Regions from separate parts of the Atlantibacter sp. MEI4A-1023 genome, predicted to be linked through region 1. Evidence: predicted binding sites of a transcription regulator. Region 1 holds the regulator's gene; the other holds the start of a gene.

Region 1 (4,215 bases):
GAGCAATCCAACACGCTGGTTTATAGTCCTGAAGGGGCGCTAAATTACCAGTTGGAAGCGCAACACGTTGAATACTTTTCTGATAGTGGCGTGTCGTGGTTTACGAAACCTGTCATGATCATGCTGGATGCCAACAAAGTTCCTACCTGGTCAATCACGTCAGATAAAGCCAAACTGACTAATGACAGGATGCTGTATCTGTATGGCAATGTCGTTGTTGACGCGCTGACCCCTGAAGCGCAATTACGCAAAATTACTACCGATAACGCGCAGATCAATCTACTGACGCAGGATGTGGCGTCAGACGATCTGGTGACGTTATACGGCACCAGCTTTAACTCCAGCGGCCTAAAAATGCGCGGAAACTTACGCAGCAAAACTGCCGAGCTGATTGAAAAGGTTAGAACGTCCTATGAAATTCCAAATAAACAAACTCAGCCTTAACCTTGCCTTATCCGGTGCGTTGCTGGCGGCGGCTTTTCCAGCGCTGGCGCTGACCGGTGATACCGATCAGCCGATTCATATCGAATCCGATCAACAGTCGCTGGATATGCAGGGCAACGTCGTGACCTTCACCGGTAACGTCGTGGTGACCCAGGGCACGATCAAAATCAATGCCGACAAAGTGGTTGTCACCCGTCCGGGCGGCGAGAGCGGCAAAGAGGTGATCGACGGCTACGGTAAACCCGCCACCTTTTTCCAGATGCAGGACAACGGCAAACCGGTTAAAGGCCGTGCCGATACCATGCATTATGAACTGCAGAATGACTTTGTGACCCTGACCGGCAATGCCTTCCTTGAGCAGTTGGACAGCAACATCAAGGGCGACAAAATCACCTACCTGGTCAAAGAGCAGAAGATGCAGGCGTTTAGCGATAAGGGCAAACGCGTGACGACCGTGCTGGTGCCGTCGCAGTTGCAGGACAAGAACAAACCCGCCGCCAATGCGCCAGCGCCCAACAAGAGTAACTAATTTTTTATGGCAACATTAACAGCGAAAAACCTCGCCAAAGCCTATAAAGGCCGCCGCGTCGTCGAGGATGTCAGCCTGACGGTGAATTCAGGTGAAATCGTGGGTCTGCTCGGCCCGAACGGTGCGGGCAAGACCACGACGTTCTATATGGTGGTGGGAATTGTCCCGCGCGATGCCGGGAATATCATCATTGATGATGAAGACATCAGCCTGCTGCCTTTGCATGCCCGCGCCCGTCGCGGTATTGGTTACCTCCCGCAGGAAGCGTCGATTTTTCGCCGCCTGAGCGTTTATGACAACCTGATGGCGGTGTTGCAGATCCGTGACGATCTCACCAGCGAACAGCGTGAAGACCGCGCCGTCGAGCTGATGGAAGAGTTCCACATCGACCACTTGCGTAATAGCCTCGGCCAGTCGCTGTCCGGCGGTGAACGTCGCCGCGTTGAAATTGCCCGTGCGCTGGCGGCGAATCCCAAATTTATTCTGCTCGATGAGCCGTTTGCTGGGGTAGATCCCATCTCGGTAATTGATATTAAACGTATTATTGAGCATCTGCGCGACAGCGGCCTCGGCGTACTGATCACTGACCACAACGTCCGCGAAACGCTGGCGGTCTGCGAGCGCGCTTATATCGTGAGCCAGGGCAACCTGATTGCGCACGGTACGCCTGACCAAATCCTGCAAGACGAACAGGTTAAACGTGTGTATCTTGGGGAAGAGTTCAGACTCTGATACGGTAGAGCAAATCACAGAGGGTTGAAGCTCCCTGACGAAGCTTCAGAATCTGCCTGTGCAGGTATAATTGACGTAAGTACCCCTTGCCGCTTCCCTGCATCGGCCTTCGATGCCAGAGAGGTTGTACAGTTAGGGTATAAACCTGAGGAATGTTGCTCTGAATATGAAGCAAGGTTTGCAACTGAGGCTAAGCCAACAGCTTGCCATGACGCCGCAACTGCAACAGGCGATCCGCTTGTTGCAGCTGTCTACGTTAGAACTCCAGCAGGAGCTGCAACAGGCGCTGGACAGCAATCCGTTGCTGGAGCAAACCGACTTTCATGATGAGATAGACACTCAGGAAGCCCGTGATACTGAAACGCTGGACACCGCCGACGCTCTTGAACAAAAAGAGATGCCGGACGAACTGCCGTTAGACGCCAGTTGGGACGAAATCTACACCGCTGGAACGCCTTCGGGTAACGGGGTGGATTATCAGGATGATGAACTGCCTATCTATCAGGGCGAAACCACCCAGTCACTCCAGGATTACCTGATGTGGCAGGTTGAACTGACCCCCTTTTCCGATACCGACCGCGCAATTGCCACGTCTATCGTCGATGCCGTGGACGACACCGGCTATCTCACCGTGTCGCTGGAAGATATTCTGGAAAGCGTCGGGGATGACGAAACGGATATTGAAGAAGTCGAAGCCGTACTGAAGCGCATCCAGCGTTTTGATCCTGTCGGCGTCGCCGCCCGGGATTTGCGCGATTGCCTGTTGATCCAGCTTTCGCAATATGCCAAAGACACCCCCTGGCTGGAAGAGTCGCGGCTGATCGTCAGTGAGCATCTCGATCTGCTGGCGAATCACGATTTCCGCACGCTAATGCGCGTGACGCGGCTCAAAGAAGACATCCTCAAAGAGGCGGTCAATTTTATCCAGTCCCTCGACCCCAGACCGGGCCAGTCGATTCAAACCAGCGAGCCGGAATATGTCATCCCGGATGTGCTGGTGCGCAAACACAACGGCGTCTGGACGGTAGAACTCAATGCCGACAGTATTCCGCGTTTAAAGATCAATCAACATTATGCCTCGATGGGCAGTAGCGCCCGCAACGACGCCGATGGCCAGTTTATCCGCAGCAACCTTCAGGAAGCACGCTGGTTGATTAAGAGCCTGGAAAGCCGCAACGACACCCTGTTACGTGTTAGCCGCTGCATTGTAGAACAGCAGCAGGCGTTTTTTGAACAGGGTGAAGAACATATGAAACCGATGGTGCTGGCAGATATCGCCCAGGCCGTCGAAATGCACGAATCGACGATTTCGCGCGTCACGACCCAAAAATATTTGCATAGCCCGCGCGGCATTTTTGAACTGAAGTATTTCTTCTCCAGCCACGTGAATACTGAAGGCGGCGGCGAAGCCTCCTCCACCGCTATTCGGGCTCTGGTGAAGAAATTAATTGCCGGCGAGAATCCGGCAAAACCCCTGAGCGACAGTAAACTGACCTCCATGCTGTCTGAACAAGGTATCATGGTGGCACGCCGTACCGTCGCCAAATATCGAGAGTCTCTGTCCATTCCGCCGTCAAACCAGCGTAAACAACTGGTCTGATATAACCGATAAGGAAGACACTATGCAGCTCAACATCACAGGACATAACGTCGAAATCACTGAATCTTTGCGCGAGTTTTTGAACACGAAGTTCGCCAAGCTGGAGCAGTATTTTGAAAGGATAAACCAGGTCTATATTGTGCTGAAAGTGGAGAAGGTCACTCACATTTCGGATGCGACTCTGCATGTGAACGGTGGGGAGATTCATGCCAGTGCGGAAGGGCAAGACATGTATGCAGCCATCGACGGGCTTATTGATAAACTGGCGCGTCAATTGACTAAACATAAAGATAAACTAAAACAACATTAAGAGTCCGGGCGTTTACCTGGTGTTTCAACGGCTCGTGGTCACTGACGACGAGCCGTTGGCATTGAGAATGCTTAGGTGAAAATATGATGACTTATGATTTGAGCAGTGTCCTTAACCAGGAATGTACCCGCAGCGGTGTTCACTGCCAGAGCAAAAAACGCGCTCTGGAAATCGTCAGCGAACTGGCCGCAAAACAGTTAAGCCTGCCGCCACAAGTGGTATTTGAAGCGATCCTGACCCGCGAACGTATGGGCAGTACCGGTATCGGCAACGGCATTGCCATTCCACACGGCAAACTGGAAGAAGATACCTTGCGCGCCGTAGGCGTGTTTGTACAGCTTGAGACGCCTATTGCATTCGATGCCATTGATAACCAACCCGTAGATCTGCTGTTTGCCTTACTGGTCCCGGCAGATCAAACCAAAACGCATTTGCATACCCTGTCATTAGTGGCGAAGCGTCTGGCGGACAAAACGATTTGCCGCCGCCTGCGTGCCGCGCAAAGCGACGAAGAGCTGTATCAGATCATTACTGAAGGCAGCAATGAAAACCAAAGTGAATAATCGGGTGGAGGAAGTCACCCTGGCTGTACCGAAGCAG
Region 2 (4,215 bases), 1.0 Mb from region 1:
CGTGTTCACGGTTAACGGGTTTAGCTTCAGCGGACAGGGGCAAAACGCCGGTATCGCGTTCATCAGCCTGAAACCCTGGGAAGAGCGTTCCGGTGACGAGAACAAGGCGCAGTCCATTATTGCGCGCGCGACGATGGCATTCAGGCATATTAGTGACGCGATGGTATTCCCGTTCAACCTGCCCGCCATTATCGAACTGGGCACCGCCACGGGTTTCGATTTTGAACTGATCGACCAGGCAAACCAGGGGCATGATGCCTTAACTCAGGCGCGCAATCAGCTATTGGGTGAAGCGGCTCAGCGTTCCGATGTGCTGGTCCGCGTCAGGCCGAATGGTCTGGAAGACACGCCGCAATTTAAGATCGATGTCGATCAGGATAAAGCGCAGGCGCTGGGTGTCGCGCTCTCCGATATCAACCAAACGCTGTCTACCGCACTGGGCGGCAATTACGTTAATGACTTTATTGATGAAGGCCGGGTGAAAAAGGTTTATCTCCAGTCGGATGCAAAATTCCGTATGTTGCCATCAGATCTTAATACGCTCTATGTGCGCAGCAGCAGCGGTGAAATGGTGCCGTTCTCGGCCTTCGCGTCATCACATTGGGTTAAAGGCTCACCGCGTCTTGAGCGGTATAACGGCTTGCCTTCTATGGAAATTCAGGGTGAAGCCATGCCGGGTAAAAGTACCGGGGAGGCCATGGAGGTGATGGAGTCACTGGCCGCTAAATTACCTTCTGGGTTTGGATATCAGTGGACTGGCATGTCCTATCAGGAAAGGTTATCCGGCAACCAGGCTCCTGCTTTATATGCCATCTCCCTGATTGTGGTGTTCCTGTGCCTCGCCGCGTTGTACGAGAGCTGGTCCATTCCGTTTTCTGTAATGCTGGTGGTGCCTCTGGGCGTGGTAGGAGCATTGCTTGCGGCGACGGTAAAAGGCCTGGATAACGACGTTTATTTCCAGGTCGGTTTGCTCACGACTATCGGTCTTTCCGCCAAAAACGCCATCCTGATTGTCGAATTTGCCAAAGACCTGATGGACAAAGAAGGTAAAAATCTTATCGAAGCAACGCTGGAAGCGGTACGGATGCGCCTTCGACCAATCCTCATGACATCACTGGCGTTTATCCTGGGCGTGTTGCCACTGGTTATTAGTAAAGGCGCCGGGAGCGGTTCACAGAATGCGGTGGGTACCGGAGTGATGGGCGGTATGCTTGCCGCGACGTTACTGGCCATTTTCTTTGTCCCGGTATTTTTTGTGGTAATTCGCCAACGGTTTAATAAAAAGTAACCCTGTAAAACATGAAAGACATCGGATGTCTTTCATGTTTTTACATGCTAAATACGTTGATTTATTAATGAGATAAACCCACCGCTGGAACTGAATATCTTTTCGGTTCCAGCGTAAATTTTCCTCTCCATTATTTTTACAATCCACATGAATTGAAAATAATGTGTGCTCCTCTCCATTTTTTGCCAGTGGTAAAATGCGTCTATCAAATCCAGCGCTATAAGGTTATGAATAATATTACCGTTAGCGAGGTTTGCTGGATGATTATTCTAATGAGGTAATACCATGAAGAAGTTAATCGCTGTAGCATCCCTTTGTGCAGTGTTAGCCGGTTGTGCGCATGACTCCCCATGTGTGCCGGTGTATGACGATCAGGGGCGTCTGGTCCATACCAACACCTGTATGAAAGGCACCACTCAGGATAACTGGGAAACAGCTGGCGCGATCGCTGGCGGCGCAGCAGCGGTAGCGGGCTTAACGATGGGTATCATCGCGCTGAGTAAATAATACCGGTCTGTTCCGAAACGGCGCGTTCATCGCGCCGTTTGCATCTAAACGGTGCAACTCTTTTTGTTAATCTCTTAATTTGTTATTTAATCGCACCAAAGCAAAATTAAAATTCCTGCAATAACTCACATTGCTTTATTTCTTTTTTCGGGCTTTAACTCTGCCTCGTGATTTATCTCACATCATTAATCATTCCTTACCCTGCCAATATTAACATGAGAAATTAATTAGTTACTTGACGGCGATGCCATTTAATTATTTTGCTCCAAAATGTGGCGCAGGTTGTAATTTCGCACCATTGGTGAGCATTACGTTTTACGTTTCCTGTCTACACTTCGCTTACTGCATCGAAATAAATGCGTTATCCCTCCGATGCAAAACTGGCACTCCCTTTGCTTTAACGTTTATGGCTGTTGCCACAGACAGGTAATTAGCGTGCCCAACGGGCCGCCAATATAACGATAATTTCGCCACACAGGATGCACTATGAAGAAGATGATTATTGCCACGCTTGCCGCGGCAGGCGCACTGATGGCTGTTGCAAATCAGGCACATGCAGGCGCGACATTTGACGCAGTAAAAAAGAAGGGTTTTGTTCAATGCGGTATTAGTGATGGCTTACCGGGATTTTCTTATGCGGATGCAGACGGTAAATTCAGCGGAATTGATGTTGATGTCTGCCGTGGCGTCGCGGCTGCCGTATTTGGCGATGCAACAAAAGTAAAATATACCCCGCTGACGGCGAAAGAACGCTTTACCGCACTGCAATCTGGCGAAGTGGATTTGTTATCCCGCAATACCACCTGGACATCTTCTCGCGATACCGGAATGGGTATGGCCTTTACTGGCGTGACCTATTATGACGGCATCGGCTTCCTGACCCATAACAAAGCGGGGCTGAAAAGCGCCAAAGAGCTGGATGGCGCAACGGTTTGTATTCAGGCGGGTACCGATACCGAGCTGAACGTGGCGGATTACTTCAAAGCCAATAACATGAAATACACGCCGGTGACCTTTGACCGCTCTGACGAATCGGCAAAAGCGCTGGAATCGGGCCGTTGCGATACCCTCGCCTCTGATCAGTCTCAGCTGTATGCCCTGCGCATTAAACTGAGCAACCCGGATGAATTTATCGTTCTGCCGGAAGTGATCTCGAAAGAGCCGCTGGGCCCGGTAGTGCGTCGCGGGGATGATGAATGGTTCTCCGTGGTACGCTGGACGCTGTTCGCTATGCTCAATGCAGAAGAGATGGGCGTCACGTCTAAAAACGTCGATGAGAAAGCCGCTAATCCTGCCACGCCGGACATGGGCCATCTTCTGGGCAAAGAAGGCGATTATGGCAAGGATCTGAAGCTGGATAACAAATGGGCTTACAACATCGTTAAGCAGGTCGGTAACTATGCCGAAGTGTTTGAACGTAACGTGGGTTCCGAAAGCCCGCTGAAAATCAAACGCGGTCAGAACAACCTCTGGAACAACGGCGGCATTCAATACGCTCCGCCGGTTCGTTAATCACGCACGTTGTTGTAACGGGCGCTGCGCCTTTGCGGCGCCCAAACCAGAGTTTTGTTACTGAGGTTCGCATATGCCCCATCACCGCCCAAACGCAAAAGGAGAATTCTCCTTTTCCAATCCCGCGGTTCGCGCCTGGCTGTTTCAAATACTGGCAATCGCCGCAGTTATTGGTATTGCTGTTTATCTGATCCACAACACCATTACAAACCTCAACAGTCGTGGCATTACGTCAGGGTTTGCTTTTCTCGATCGCGGCGCCGGATTTGGCATAGTTCAGCATTTGATTGATTATCAGCAAGGGGATACCTATGGCCGGGTTTTCCTGGTCGGGTTGCTTAACACCCTGCTAGTTTCTGCGCTGTGTATTGTGTTTGCGTCATTTCTTGGCTTCTTTTTAGGACTGGCGCGCCTGTCCGATAACTGGCTGTTACGCAAGCTTTCTACCGTTTATATCGAAACCTTCCGAAATATCCCGCCGTTGCTGCAAATTTTCTTTTGGTACTTCGCCGTACTGCGCAATTTGCCAGGCCCACGCCAGGCGGTGAATGCCTTTGACCTGGCGTTTCTCAGCAACCGGGGGCTTTATATCCCCGCACCGGCGTTAGGCGAAGGCGCGCTGGAATTCGTGCTGTCTATTCTTGTCGCGCTGGCGATCTCGGCGGGCCTGTTTCGCTTTAATAAGAACCATCAAATCAAAACAGGGCAGTTGCGGCGTACCTGGCCTGTGACGCTGGTACTGCTTATCGCACTGCCGCTGGTCGCTCACTGGACGTTTGGTGCCGCGCTACACTGGGACGTGCCCGAGTTACGTGGTTTCAACTTCCGAGGGGGAATGGCGCTAATCCCTGAGCTGGCAGCCCTGACGCTCGCACTCTCGGTTTATACCTCCGCATTTATCGCCGAGA

What was found. Region 1 encodes sigma-54, which starts transcription at its own class of promoters, with help from an activator protein. Its sites were predicted from a motif close to GTTGGCACANNTTTCGCTNT; they were not measured.
Region 2: ACVV26_RS02195 (amino acid ABC transporter substrate-binding protein) is a predicted target of sigma-54. The motif match lies at 2,175-2,194, and genes of this name have one in related genera.

Annotation. Positions count from the first base shown of each region.
Region 1 is NZ_CM149568.1:4,124,657-4,128,871, forward strand. Features, by position in the region: gene lptC (LPS export ABC transporter periplasmic protein LptC) at 1-444, shown strand, start outside; gene lptA (lipopolysaccharide ABC transporter substrate-binding protein LptA) at 413-973, shown strand; gene lptB (LPS export ABC transporter ATP-binding protein) at 980-1,705, shown strand; gene rpoN (RNA polymerase factor sigma-54) at 1,872-3,305, shown strand; gene hpf (ribosome hibernation promoting factor) at 3,328-3,615, shown strand; gene ptsN (PTS IIA-like nitrogen regulatory protein PtsN) at 3,699-4,178, shown strand.
Region 2 is NZ_CM149568.1:441,405-445,619, reverse strand. Features, by position in the region: gene ACVV26_RS02205 (efflux RND transporter permease subunit) at 1-1,288, shown strand, start outside; gene ACVV26_RS02200 (putative periplasmic lipoprotein) at 1,574-1,795, shown strand; gene ACVV26_RS02195 (amino acid ABC transporter substrate-binding protein) at 2,282-3,307, shown strand; gene ACVV26_RS02190 (amino acid ABC transporter permease) at 3,381-4,215, shown strand, end outside.